One region of the Vreelandella titanicae genome, then DNA from elsewhere that is predicted to be linked to it. Evidence: predicted binding sites of a transcription regulator. Region 1 holds the regulator's gene; each other region holds the start of a gene.
The links. The regulator PhoB, encoded in region 1, activates phosphate uptake and scavenging genes when phosphate is short. The targets are predictions, from matches to a motif close to TGTCATANNNNTGTCANA.
Positions count from the first base shown of each region.

Region 2: a site for PhoB is predicted at 1,552-1,569, ahead of HZS52_RS00170 (CYTH domain-containing protein). Genes of this name have one in related genera too.
Region 3: a site for PhoB is predicted at 1,733-1,750, ahead of HZS52_RS01175 (esterase-like activity of phytase family protein). Genes of this name have one in related genera too.
Region 4: a site for PhoB is predicted at 1,092-1,109, ahead of HZS52_RS07845 (PhoX family protein). Genes of this name have one in related genera too.

Region 1 is NZ_CP059082.1:1,049,450-1,052,975, reverse strand. It holds gene HZS52_RS04975 (hypothetical protein) at 1-252, opposite strand, end outside; gene phoR (phosphate regulon sensor histidine kinase PhoR) at 564-1,850, opposite strand; gene phoB (phosphate regulon transcriptional regulator PhoB) at 1,853-2,542, opposite strand; gene ubiA (4-hydroxybenzoate octaprenyltransferase) at 2,683-3,526, opposite strand, start outside.
Region 2 is NZ_CP059082.1:31,635-35,160, forward strand. It holds gene HZS52_RS00160 (inorganic phosphate transporter) at 1-761, opposite strand, end outside; gene HZS52_RS00165 (TIGR00153 family protein) at 772-1,452, opposite strand; gene HZS52_RS00170 (CYTH domain-containing protein) at 1,590-2,489, shown strand; gene HZS52_RS00175 (ion transporter) at 2,541-3,458, shown strand.
Region 3 is NZ_CP059082.1:257,624-261,149, reverse strand. It holds gene HZS52_RS01190 (RDD family protein) at 1-454, shown strand, start outside; gene HZS52_RS01185 ((2Fe-2S)-binding protein) at 613-819, shown strand; gene bfr (bacterioferritin) at 1,011-1,493, shown strand; gene HZS52_RS01175 (esterase-like activity of phytase family protein) at 1,839-3,526, shown strand, end outside.
Region 4 is NZ_CP059082.1:1,684,249-1,687,774, forward strand. It holds gene HZS52_RS07835 (TonB-dependent receptor domain-containing protein) at 1-660, opposite strand, end outside; gene hemP (hemin uptake protein HemP) at 780-962, opposite strand; gene HZS52_RS07845 (PhoX family protein) at 1,173-3,308, shown strand; gene HZS52_RS07850 (hypothetical protein) at 3,396-3,526, opposite strand, start outside.

The DNA of each region.
Region 1 (3,526 bases):
GCTTGATTGCGGATCCATGTCGCTGGCACCATCACCTTCGTCATGGGTTAAATCGTCAGTCATGTCTGTTGTATCACTGCCAGTTGAACTACCGGTACCTTGGGAATCCATCGGTTGCTCGTCAGCGGTAATACCTTGGTTTTCGTCAATCGCCGAATTTTCATCGGTTTGTGCAAAAGCTAATGGGCTTGCCATCAGACCAAAAGATACACCTAAAATGCCAGCTTTCTTGAGAAAATCCTTGGACGTCATATCCTACCTCCGATCGCTGTTTAGTACCGCTTAATGAAGAAAGAAAGGCTTACTGAGAAGCCAGCAATTCCTGCGGTCATCTTCCTTCAATCTGTACTCTGCAGAAGGCATGCCAAAAAACTTAAGCATATAAATAAAAACAACAAAATCAGTCTCTTAATTAAAAATAAGTTATGCCAAAAAGGCATCGACTGAGTCACGACACAACGCTTTAAGCTGTGTAAAAATGGCACATGGGTAAAGCTTTACCAACCTTGCATGCCAATATTGCACATTGCTACAAATATTATGCGATGGGATGACTTGCTAAATTAAACAAGACGCGAGGGGGGGAAGGCGCAGCGAAACAACGCACCCTTGCCGGGAAGGGACTCAATTTGTAGTTGCGCATCGTGGCGCAACAGCACGTGCTTAACGATCGCCAAGCCTAAACCTGTGCCGCCAGTCGCAGTGCTGCGCCCCTTATCAACACGGTAAAAGCGTTCTGTTAGTCGGGGAATATGAACGGGATCAATCCCTTCACCGTTATCTTCCACATCGATATAGCCGCCACCAGTAGCACTAGCTTTCCAGCGCAGGGTGATTTGGCTGCCAGCAGGCGTGTAGCGAACCGCATTAAAGGCAAGGTTAGAGACGGCGCTGCGAATCTCCTGTTCACTGCCTAACAGTCGGGCATCGCTCTCAAGGGCGACGGTGATGGTATGACGTTGATGCGATAGGGCCAGCGCATCATCACAAACGCTTTGCAGTAAAGGCTCGAGTGACAGTGGATGATGATCTTGGCCGCCCTGGTCAATTTCCAAACGCGAGAGCAGCAATAAATCGTTGACCAGATTCTGCATCCGCTGGGTCTGTTCCTGCATTTGCTGAATACTACGTCCCAAGCGCGGCGGAAGCTGGTCGGAGATATCACTGTAGGTTTCCAAATAGCCGGAGAGAACGGTCAGCGGCGTACGTAACTCATGGGAAACGTTGGCGACAAAGTCGCGCCGCATCTGCTCAAGACGATGCAAGCGGGTGATATCGCGAGCCATCACTAAGCGTTCGTCGTCACCGTAGAGGGTAATTTGATACTGCAGGATTCGCCGTTCATCAATCGGTGAGGTGAGCGTTAACGGCTCACTGTAGTTACGCGAATTAAAATAGCTGATAAAGCCCGGGTCGCGCAGCAGGTTGGTAATGTGTTGACCACGATCATGGGCGGTTTGTAGCCCCAGCATGGCGGTGGCGGCGCTGTTCCACCACTCCAAATCACCGTGGCGATCAAGCATGACCACGCTATCACGCATTGCTTCAGACGACTCTTGAATACGTGCCAAAGTAGCCCGCAGACGGCTTTGGGTGATGCGCTGACTTTTTTGATAGCGGTATAAACGATCGAATAGCTCGCCCCACATCCCGCGAGCGGCAGGCGGTTCATCGTTAGGGTGGAGGGTGAGCCACAAATAGAGTTCGCGTAACTGTCGTAAGTGGTAAAACAAGCATCCCGCAAGCCCTGCTGCAAGCCCCAGCCCAGCCGAGCCCAACAGCCAGCCCAAGCAAGTGCCCAGCGTGGCCAGCCACGCTATTCGCCACAGCTCACGACTCCATAAACGCACATTTACACCCGTGCAGAGAAACGGTAACCGGTACCCCGAACCGTTTGGATCAGGTTTTGATGCACGTCGCCCAGCGCTTTACGCAAGCGGCGGATATGCACATCGACCGTGCGCTCTTCAACGTAAACATTGCCGCCCCACACTTGGTCAAGCAGCTGGCTACGTGTGTAAGCGCGCTCTTGGTGAGTCATAAAAAACTGCAGCAAACGGTACTCGGTGGGGCCCATTTCCAGCGCTTTGCCGTGGGCACTTACCCGGTGGCTCACCGGATCAAGCAGCAGGCCGTTAATCTCAATCGGGTCTTCAACGCCACGTGGCGTCGCACGGCGCAGCACCGCTTTTAGCCGTGCCACCAATTCCCGGGGTGAAAAAGGCTTGGTGATATAGTCATCGGCACCGGCTTCAAGCCCTTGAATTTTATTATCCTCTTCGCCTTTCGCGGTGAGCATAATAATCGGGATTTCAGCGGTGGTTTCTTCACGCTTTAGGCGTCTCGCCAGCTCAATACCGCTAGTGCCGGGCATCATCCAGTCCAGCAGCAGTAAATCGGGTTGGTGGTCGACCACCATGGCATGGGCATCCTGGGCGTTATCCGCTTCGAGCACGCGATAGTCAGCCATTTCCAGCGCTACCGCGATCATCTCGCGAATCGACGCCTCATCATCGACAATCAGAACGGTCTTGGCGGTCATACCAGAGCCTCACGGTGTTCAAAGAAACTAGTTCAAAGAAAAACAGTTCAAAGAAAAACAGTTCAAAGAAAAACAGATCAATGACATGTCAGTGACGATAACACCATGACTTGATGACAATTACATGACAATCGCCTCGATCAGCCAGCCGCAGGCCACCAACTTAGCGCGATACCGGCAAAAATCAGCAGTCCCGACCAGTGATTATTGAGAAACGCCTGGAAGCAGGCATCCCGCTCCTGGTCGCGAATTAAGCGCTGCTGATGCAGAAAAGTCGCTGCCATTGCCGCTAGCCCTAACCAGAAGAAACCACCTAAACCAACCCACCAGCCTACCCAAGCCAGCAACCCCAGGGTGGCTAGCTGGAGTAAGCCGATAATCAAACGATCCGCATTTCCAAACAGCACGGCCGTCGATTTAATGCCAATTTTTAAATCGTCGTCGCGATCGACCATGGCGTACTGGGTATCGTAGGCCACTGTCCAGCACACATTAGCGCAGAATAGCAGCCATGCTTCCAGCGGCACGTGGCCGAGCACGGCGCCAAAAGCCATCGGAATTGCCCAGGAAAAAGCCGCGCCCAGCACCACCTGAGGAAAGTGGGTATAGCGCTTCATAAACGGATAAATAATCGCCAGCAGCACCCCGCCCAGCGAGAGCAGCACCGTAAACCAGTTGGTCAGTAATACCAGAATAAACGCAGCGGCCACCAGGGCGATAAACAGCAGTTGAGCTTCGGTTTCGCTGATACGGCCCGTCGCTAGCGGACGTTGTTTTGTGCGTTTCACATGCCCATCGAAGTGGCGATCCGCATAGTCATTGACCACGCAGCCCGCAGCGCGCATCACATAAACGCCGGCCACAAAAATCAGCAGCACATTTCGCCCTGGTACACCTTCCGCAGCCACCCATAATGCCCACAGCGTCGGCCACATCAAAAGCCATGTGCCTATCGGCCGATTCAAGCGCATCAGCTGTAAAAAA
Region 2 (3,526 bases), 1.0 Mb from region 1:
ACGTTGGCATAGCCGAAGTGGTCGTTGGTATTGTGCTCGAACTTGATACGCCGCTGCATGATCAGGCCAATGCCCATAATCACCAGGCCCAGCAGGATCGACAGCAACAGGCTCTGATTGAAGGTTAGATCCAACCCCACATGAGATAACCCTTTGGTCAGCGTGACCATCGAAACGATGAAGCCCACCAGAAACACATAACCGGGTACGTAGCGTTTGGCGGCCGTGAACGGGTTGGCGTCCTCGAAAATCAGGTGGTGTACCGATTTAAACAGCACGAAACCGATGGTACCTGCCAACAAGGGGGAGACCACCCAACTGGCGGCAATCTTGCCTACCGCACCCCAGTCCACCGTAGCAGGGCCTAGCCCTGCAACCGCAAAGCCTACGATCGCGCCGACAATCGAGTGCGTCGTGGAAACCGGCCAGCCTTTCATGGAGGCCACCAGCAGCCATGTTCCCGCCGCCAGCAGTGCTGCCAGCATGCCGTAGACCAGCAATTGTGGGTCGTCCTGTAGCAGTTCGGGGTCGATAATACCTTTACGGATCGTATTGGTAACTTCGCCACCGGCTAGCCAGGCACCCAGGAATTCAAAAATGACCGCAATCAGGATAGCCTGTTTGATGGTGATCGCTTTCGACCCCACCGAGGTTCCCATGGCATTGGCCACGTCGTTGGCGCCAACGCCCCAGGCCATGAAAAAGCCAAACAAACAGGCCAGGATGATAAAAATTTCACCGTGCTGGGCAATAATCAGCATGAAAGTCCCCTTAGCGGGCAGTCAGGATCTGCAGACGGCTACCCACGCGCTCGGCGCGGTCGGATAGTTCGCCAACCCATTCAATGATCTTGTAGAGAAAGATCACGTCCACTGGCGGTAGCTGGCTCTCAAGCTTGAACAGCTGGCGGCGAATAGTGATCTGTTGGTCGTCGGCTTGGTGTTCGAGAGTGTGCAGCTCACGGATCATCTTCTGCATCACATCCGAGACATTTTTGCCAAAGCCGGACTCGAGCAGATCCTTGAGCTCTTCTAGCGCTTGACGCGCTTGCGCCACGCAGGCAACGCTGGTTCGAATGTAGTCGCGCATCGGCGCGGCCAGCTCATCCGGCACGCGCATTTTACGCCCCAGCATAATGCCGGTAATGTCACGCACCTTGTTGGCGATCTTGTCCTGCACGCTGATCAGATCAAGCAGATCGGAGCGCGACACCGGAAGAAACATGGTGTTGGGCAGGTTCAACCGTAGTTCTGTTTTCAGCGTATCGGCGTCATGCTCTAGGCGGGTGACGTTTTCGCGCAGCTCAGCCGCTTTGTCCCAGTCATCAACCAGGGTTGCTTCAAAAAACGGCAACAGCTGATCGGCACACTCATTCGTCTTGACGATATGGGCCAATAACGGCTGGAATGGCGAGCGGCCAAACATCGAAGAAAAAGGATTGGAGGTAACCATAATGCCTTTTAGCCTGTTTTCGGGGAGCCTGGAAATGGCGGCGCCAGTATAAAGAGTGCGCCTGCCGCCGTCATGAAAAGTTCACAAATGTAATCAAATATTCATTTAAATGTCACGATAACGAGGTGGCTAGCGTCATGAAAAGCCCAAACCCCATGGAAGTGGAACTTAAACTGGCCCTTGCCCCGACAGGGCCTGCGGCGCTGACTCAACACCCGTATCTCGCTTCACACGCCGTGCGTAAACAAACGTTGACCAATACCTACTTTGATACCCCTCAGGGTGATCTGGCGAAAGCACATATTGCGCTGCGACTTCGCCAGGTAGACGGCCAGGTGCTGCAAACGGTGAAAACCGCTGGCCAAGGTGGTGGCGGGCTTTCCCAGCGCGAAGAGTGGGAGTGGCAAGTGGCTGGTCCGCAGTTGGATCTCGCTTCAATTGCCAAACTCCCCCCTTTTCAAGGCGAACTTAGCGGTGTGCTAGATGCCCTCGCTCCCCAACTCAGCACCGATTTCACACGGCGTAGCTGGCAGCTAAAAGAGGGCGGACAAGGTCAGGAGAGTCATGTCGAGCTGGTATTGGATGAAGGCGAAATTATTAGCGGTGACTACCGCACGCCGATTCGCGAAGCAGAGCTCGAATTAAAAGGCGGCGAGCCTGAAGCTCTGTGGGCGCTGGCATTGACCCTTGCTGAACAGGTACCCCTGCGACCCTCGGACAGTAGCAAGGCGGCCCGTGGCAATGCGCTTAGTAGCCAACACTGGCCGCTCCCCGAAGCGCACTCCCCGGCAGAGTGGCTGCACCGTGCCACGCTGGCGCTGGACGCCTACCACGACAGCCAACAAGCCAGCTTTTTAAACGATGCCCAGCAGGCGCTGGCCACTCTCGCCGAACATCCCGAACTGGATGCCACCGCACGCGCTTATGCCCAGGCGCTGCCTGGCGCGCTCGATGCGGACGGCCAGCCCAATGCAGCCTACGGTAAAGCGGCGTTAGCGCTCGCCCATCGCTTGGCGTACCAAACCGCGCTACGCTAGGTCCTAGCGCACTTTTCAGGACGGCATTGAGGTCCACTTCAGGATGATGCAATGAATTTAAACTTAACCCCCGGCGCGGAAGGCCTACGCACCCGCCTGTTTCATATCATATTTGAGTCTGACACGCCGGGAGCAAAAGCTTTTGATATCGCCTTGATTGTGGCGATTCTACTCAGTGTTGCGGTCATTATGCTGGGCAGTATCGAGACTTATGCCGAGCGGTACGGCGACCTATTCTTCTATCTTGAGTGGGTCTTCACGCTATTGTTCAGCATTGAGCTGATCTTGCGCATTTACTGCCTGGAAAAGCCGACACTCTATTTAAGAAGCTTTTATGGCATCGTCGACTTAATCGCGATTTTGCCCATTTGGCTGGTACTACTGGTGCCCGGTGCACATGGTCTGGTGATTGTACGTTTGCTGCGGGTACTGCGCATTTTTCGTATTCTGCGCCTGATGGAGTTTGTCGGCGAGGCGCGTCTTTTAATGGATGCCCTTAAACGCAGCATGCGCCAGATATTGCTGTTTTTTAGCGCCATATTAATGGTGATTACCCTGTTCGCGGCGCTGATGTACACCATCGAATCCTCTGAGGCGGGCTTCACCAGTATTCCGATGTCGATGTACTGGGCCATTGTCAGCATGACCACCGTCGGCTATGGCGACATCGTCCCCGCTACTGCGCTGGGTAAATCGATTACGGTGGTACTCATGCTGCTCGGCTACTCGATCATTGCCGTGCCCACCGGGGTATTTTCCGCTCAGGTGATTCGCTCGATCCGTGAAGAGCGTTACTCCGAAGAAGCCTGCCCCGGCTGCGGTCACGAACGCCATGAAAAACGCGCCCGCTACTGCCTACGCTGCGGCACCTGGCTGGATGAAGACAGCGAAGACCCGCGCAAGAAGGACGACGACAAAACAGATGACGCTCAAGAAAATAGCCACGAGAGTGACGAAGACAAGAACTAAGACAAAAACACGCCCCAAGACAGCTAAACTAAATCGTCAAACAAAATAGCCAAATCTGGGGCGCGCAG
Region 3 (3,526 bases), 790 kb from region 1:
TCAGTTGGACAGCGTATGGCCAGCCGGTCTTGGCCGACGACTGGGCGCCATGCTGTATGACGGCTTTTTGGTCACCGCGATTTGGATTGCGGTGACCGTCGTGCATATGCTGTTTTTCCGCTATGTGCTGGGTCAACAGCCCGAAGAGATTGGCACTACGGCCAGCGATGTTTTGAGTTTGCAGCTCTTGCTGGTGTTTTTTGTCACGCTGTTTTTTGTTTTCTCCTGGTCGCGCGGTGGTATGACCTTGGGTATGCAGGCATGGCGATTACGGGTGCAAACGGTAGACGGGTATTCACTGAACTTGAAGCAATGCCTCATCCGCTGCGCGGTGGCGTGGCTCTCGCTGCTGGCGTTTGGTTTGGGCTACTTATGGGTGCTGTTCGATAAACAGCGGCGTAGCTGGCCGGATATTGCTTCCAACACGCAAACGGTGGTTTTGCCGAAAAAATAATTTCAGCTGGTATGGGGCAAAAAGTGCTTTTACGCCAGTACGTTATTTTGCTGCTCTTGCTTATTAAGACGAATGGATAGCAAAAAGCAGTCATTTCTACTTGATAAGATGTATGCGAATCATTTACATTCATCTCATGATTTTTATGAGGTGTCGCCATGTACGTTTGCGTGTGCAAGGGAGTAACCGATCATCAGATTCGCCAGCACGTTAGCGACGGAGCGCGCAGCTGGCGAGAAGTACGCGAGGCAACCGGCTGCGCAACGCAGTGCGGTAAGTGCGCGTGCTACGCTAAATCAATTACCCGCGATGCCGTTCAGGAAGCACGTCAAGAAGCCGATATGGGCCTTGCCTACGCCGTGTGACGCGAATCACTATTGTTAGGGTTATCTTTAGCAAATAACTGATTTGCTTGAACTTTTAATCATCTTATCTATACTCTCAGAAACGCTGGGGGTATAGCTATTTGCGCCTATACTCTTCTCCAAACGTAACTGCTTGATCGTATTGTCTAAACTAGATTAAACATCAGCATTACAGTAGAAAAGGTGACGTCATGAAAGGTGATACGAAAGTTATTGAGCATCTCAATAAGGCGCTCGGCAACGAACTGGTTGCGATCAATCAGTACTTTTTGCACGCCAAGATGTACAAAGACTGGGGCCTAAAAGCACTCGCCAAGTGGGAATACGATGAGTCCATCGAAGAGATGCAGCACGCTGACAAGATCATCGAGCGTATCCTATTCCTGGAAGGCATTCCCAACCTGCAAGACCTGGGCAAGCTGCACATTGGCGAAAACGTCAAAGAAATGCTCGAAAGCGATCTAAAAATTGAGCACGATGGCCGCAACGACTACATCGAAGCCATCACCTATTGTGAAAGCGTTAAAGATTACGTTACCCGCGACATGCTCCGCGATCTGCTCGCCGACGAAGAAGACCATATCGATCACATCGAAACGGAACTTGGTTTGATCGACAAGGTGGGTATTCAGAATTACATGCAACGCCAAATGCAGATGGCAGGCGACGAGTAAAACGCTATCGCGCGTATGTCGCGTATGTATAGAAGTAAGCTAGCAACCAAAACTAGCTAAAAAGCAGCCAGTCAGGGCTAACTGACTGGCTGCTTTCGTTCTAAGGTCTCCTTTAACCTATCGATTTTCCTGCTTCCCTTTTCCCCTATGCGTTCCTTCACTACTTACCCATCTTCGCGGCAACCTGGATTTCGCGCTGAGGTGTGCCGATAGCCAACGGCGCTAACTTAGCCAGTGAGTGTCATAAGCCTGACATCGTTATGATGTTGGATGGTTAATCGGACATAGCAAGTTTAATAACTTAATCAGTCGTTTCTTAAGCTTAGGCAAGGGATTAACTCCATCATGATACTCAAACGCAGACCAACCCTGTTGGCGCTGGCTGTTGTGCTGGCCGCCACGCAAGCGGCAGGCGCGGCAGATAAACATTTCAACCGCATCGCCAGCTTTGCGGTTCCCGATAATATGGCTGAGGGCGAGGATCGTACACGCGAGACCGCGCCTGAAATCATTGCTGCCTCCGGTGATGGCATGACGCTGGTGTATACCGATAGCCCGCTGGGCGTGATCGGGCGCATCGATATCAGTGACCCGGCTAATCCGCAACCGCTGGGTAATATCGTTATGGACGGTGAGCCTACGGCCGTATCGGTGCTCGGCAATATGGCCTATGTCGGAGTGAATACATCGGTTTCCTACAGCGAGCCTTCCGGTGAGCTGCGCACGGTCGATTTAGCCAGTGGCGAGATACTCGCCTCCTGCCCGCTGGACGGACAGCCCGATAGTGTAGCTTCCGCTGCGGCCCCCGATGGGCGCTTTGTCGCTGTCGCCATTGAGAACGAACGCGACGAAGAGGCGGGCGATGGACGTGTACCGCAGATGCCCGGCGGTTCCGTGGCACTGGTGAAGATCAATGCGGAAGGGCTGGTTAACTGTGACAGCCTGCTCTACGCCGACGTAACCGGGCTCGCCGAGATCGCCCCCGAGGATCCCGAGCCGGAGTTTGTCGATATCAACACCCTGGGTGAGACCGTCGTGACCGTGCAGGAGAACAACCACCTAGTGGTGCTCGACTACGCCGGTAAGGTGGTGGCGGATTTCAGCGCCGGGACTGTCGACCTGGACGGCATTGACGCCAGCGATGACGGTGCACTGATCTTCAACGAGCAGCAAGCCGAGCGTCTGCGCGAGCCGGATGCGCTGCAGTGGATCGACAACGACCACTTCGCTATTGCCAACGAAGGCGATATGGATGGCGGCGCGCGCGGCTGGACGATCTTCAACAAGCGTGGCGAGGTGGTATACGAGTCAGGTACTTCATTCGAGCGCGCGGTGATTGAAGCGGGTCACTACCCCGATAAGCGTTCGGATGCCAAAGGCAGCGAGCCGGAGGGGATGGAGTTTGCGGTGTTCGAAGGTACGCCCTATGTCTTCCTGCTTTCCGAGCGCGGCTCGCTGGTGGGCGTTTATGACGTTAGCAACCTGGCCGAACCGCAGCTCACCCAGCTACTGCCCTCGGGCCTGTCTCCCGAAGGCGCCGTGGCGATTCCCAGCCGTGGCCTGTTAGCCACCGCCAATGAAGGGGATCTGGGCGAAGACGGCGGCCCCCGCGCCCATGTCATGATTTATCAATACCAGGATGCGCCAGCGGTCTATCCCACCCTGACCTCGGCGGGCGCTGATGAACTGATCGGCTGGGGCGCACTTTCCGGTTTGGTCGCCGCTGATGACATGCTCTACGCGGTCAACGACAGCTTCTACAGCGCCCAGCCGCGCATCTTTACCATCGACCCCTCAGCCTCCCCGGCGCGGATTACGGCAGCACTGGACGTGACCCGCAACGGTGAGCCTGCGCTAGGGCTGGATATGGAAGGCATTACCACCGATGGTGAAGGTGGCTTCTGGGTCGCTTCCGAAGGTAACGACAAAGGCCTTGCCAACACCCTTTATCATGTGGGTTCCGACGGCGAGATTATCCAAGGAATTGCACTGCCCGAGGCGCTCGCTCAACAGGCATTGAAGTGGGGATTAGA
Region 4 (3,526 bases), 630 kb from region 1:
ATCCTCTTCGGCTTCATCGCCCCCGGCGCGGCGAATATCGCCGGATTCACTGCGGCCGATTGAAAACAGGCCATCCACCAGGCCGTTGGCGGTATTGCGGCGGCCGAAGCCAGTCAGGCTCCCCCGCATTTCGTTGCTGGCCGTCGCACCGCCTACGGAAAGGCGTACGCCGCTATCTTCGCCGGGGGCAAGCAGGTCGTTGGCATTCACACTGGTGAAGCTGACGACACCGCCCATGGCATTACTGCCGTACAAGCTGGAGAGCGCACCGCGTGCTATCTGTACTTCTTGAATCAGGCCAGGGTCGAGAAAGAAGTTACCGATGTGGCCGGTGGAGATATCCTGACGAACGCCATCCAAACGTACCAGCACCCCTTTGCTGCCAAAGCCGCGCATACCTAAGGTTTGGCCATTTCGGCGCCCTTGGCCAGCCACATGTAGGCCGGGTTGGCGGCTAAGTACGTCTTCAACCCGGCTGGCGGTGGCCAGCACAGCATCATCGCGATCAATAATATCGATAATCAGCGGTGCCCGTGAAAGGTCCGTAGGCGCTCGGGTGCCGGTGACCGTCACTGGGTTAAGCTCGGCGTCGTCTGCTTGGGCGGTTAACAGTGGAAGCAGCGTTAAAAAGAGGCCACCAAAAGCGCGTGTGTGGTTCATAAGCCAGAGATTTCCAACAGGGATAAGTGGAAGAGGTCGCTGGCTGGGTGCGATGGGCTACCTGGCTGGCTTTGCTGTATAAGTCTTTAAATTAATCAGGGGCTGAAATATTAAGAGCTTTAGGCGTTAAGAATTAACTTGCCGCTTTTAGTACGGCGCAACACATAGCGGCGCTGTTCATGGTGGATAACCAACTGGTCTGAGTTGCCAAGTAATTCTTTGCTATTCACCTCGTGGGCCACCTCGCGGGTCGTCGAGGCCGACGTATCTCCCTGGCCAGTGCCCTTAGCGGGTAACTGCATGAGAGAGTAACTCCTGTGTTAATGATAACTATTAGCGTTAATTTAGCAGAGTTGCAGACATCCCTCAATAGGGTTTGGGGAGTAAAAGTGACTAGCATTCGACCTTTCTTCATCTAAATGCAGGCGCTCCGTCATCGTGCTGTCATTAAGCTTCTTTAGTGTCTCGTAACGTTCAATCGTTGACCTACAAACGATCAGGGGGAGACTAAAATGAGTAAAGAGATCGAAGATCATCGCCTGTTTAACCACAGCGGCAACCAACCTTTCGCGGAAGTATTGGCGCGTCATGTATCCCGGCGTGATGTGATGCGCGGTGGTTTGAGCATGGCGGCTGCCTCGATGCTTAGTTTTGGTGGCGCTGCTCAAGCGCTTGCCTCAAGCAGCAGCCAAAAAACACCCCTGACACTGGCGTTTGAGGCGGTTCAAGGATCACGCACCGATGCCGTGGTGGTGCCGGAAGGTTATGTGGCCCAAGTCTTGGTGCCGTGGGGCACGCCGCTGAACCAAAATGTTACCTGGCAGCCCGAGCAGTCGATGACCGCTGAGCGTCAGGCGGAGAGTGTGGGCATGCACCATGACGGCATGGCCGGTTTTGCCCTGGATACCGACAACGCCTCGCGCCGTTTTGTGCTGGCGCTCAACAATGAGTATATCGACCAAGCAGCGCTATGGGCGCCCCAAGGAGGCCCCACTAATGCGGATGAGGGCCAGCGGCCAGCAGCTGAGTCGCGCACTGAGATCAACGCTCACGGTGTCACCCTTGTTGAGGTCGAAAAGAACGCCAGTGGCCAATGGGCGCATGTGCCGGGTTCGCGTTATAACCGTCGCCTCACCAGTGCGACGGTGATGGAACTTTCCGGGCCAGTGGCGGGCAGTGACTACGTCAAAACGCGCTTTTCGCCTGAGGGTACCCAAACCCGTGGTACCAACAATAACTGTGGTAACGGGGTAACGCCCTGGGGCACCTATATTGCCTGTGAAGAGAACTGGCCCAATGTGTTCGTTAATCATGGCGAACGCTTCCAGGACGACGCGCGGATTGGTATTCCCACCGCTAAAAGCCGCTATGGTTGGGATACTTCGGCGGGAGACGCCTCTGAACAGAATGACGAATTTGCTCGCTTCGACATTACCCCGCGCGGCGAGCGTGCTGAAGATGATTATCGCAACGAAGCACGCACGTTCGGCTACCAGGTGGAGGTCGACCCCTATAGTGATGCATTGGCGGTTAAGCGTACGGCACTTGGCCGTTTCCGCCATGAAGGGTGTTGGTTAGGCAAGCTGGAAGCCGGTCAGCCAGTGGTTTACTACTCGGGGCACGATTCCCGCAACGAGTACGTATATAAATATGTTTCTGATGCTGCCTGGGATCCCGCCGATGCCAACCGTCCAGGGGAAGAGTATGATCGTCTTGCCATTGGCAACAAATATTTGGATAACGGCACCCTCTATGTGGCTCGTTTCCATGCCGATGGCAGCGGTGAGTGGCTACCGCTAACGCCTAGTGCTCAAACGCGCGATGGCCGCACGCTGGCGGCGGCGTTGGGGCTAGCCGACGACGATGCGGCAGGTATCATCATCAACACCTGCGATGCAGCGGATTTGTTGGGTGCCACGCCAATGGACCGCCCTGAGTGGGCTTCCGTCGATCCTGCCTCCGGCGAGGTGTATCTCACCCTAACCAATAACACTCAGCGTACCGCTGAAGAGACAACCCCAACTTACACTAATGACGGTGAGCATCTGGAACAAGTAGGTGTTGGTTACGATTTAGCGCCCACCAATGCCGCCAACCCTCGCGCCAATAACGAAGCAGGGCATATTATTCGCTGGCGCGAAAGCCGGTTGCCCAACGCCTTTACTTGGGAGGTGTTTGTGTTTGGCGCGGCCGCTGACGATGCCGATAATCACTCGGGCCTGACAGAAATGAATCAGTTCGCCAGTCCCGATGGGCTCTGGTTCGACGAGCGAGAGGACGGTCAGGGTATCCTCTGGATCCAAACCGATAACGGTTATGATGGAGTAACCGAGTACACCAACGATCAGCTGCTTGCCGTGGTACCGAATGGGCTAGACGACATCCAGGGAACCGGCCCGGTGATTAACAGCAGCAACCAGCAGCAACTTAAGCGCTTTGCGGTAGGGCCGAACGGCTGTGAAGTCACCGGTATTTTTGCCACGCCGGATAAAACCGCGCTGTTTATTAACATTCAGCACCCCGGTAACTGGCCCGCGGATGGTAGCGAGCTAGTGCAAGACGCCACCGTTGCGGCCAGCGGCCAAGTACGCCCTCGGGCGTCGACCGTTGTTATTCAGAAGCGCGATGGCGGGCCAATAGGGGTTTAAAATCACGCGCTGAGGCAAAGCGCTGCCGCGATAAGACGCCACTATATTAAAGCTTCGAACCTCTCTTAGGTTCGAAGCTTTTTTATTCTAGTGATGAGCCTGACGCGTTTTCTGCCGAGTTTCTAACGCGTGAATGGCATCGACCTTCAGTGGAAGCTGGCTGGCCCAGAGAATATCTTCGCGGCTATGACCAATATCCTGCAGTAATTGGTCGTCGT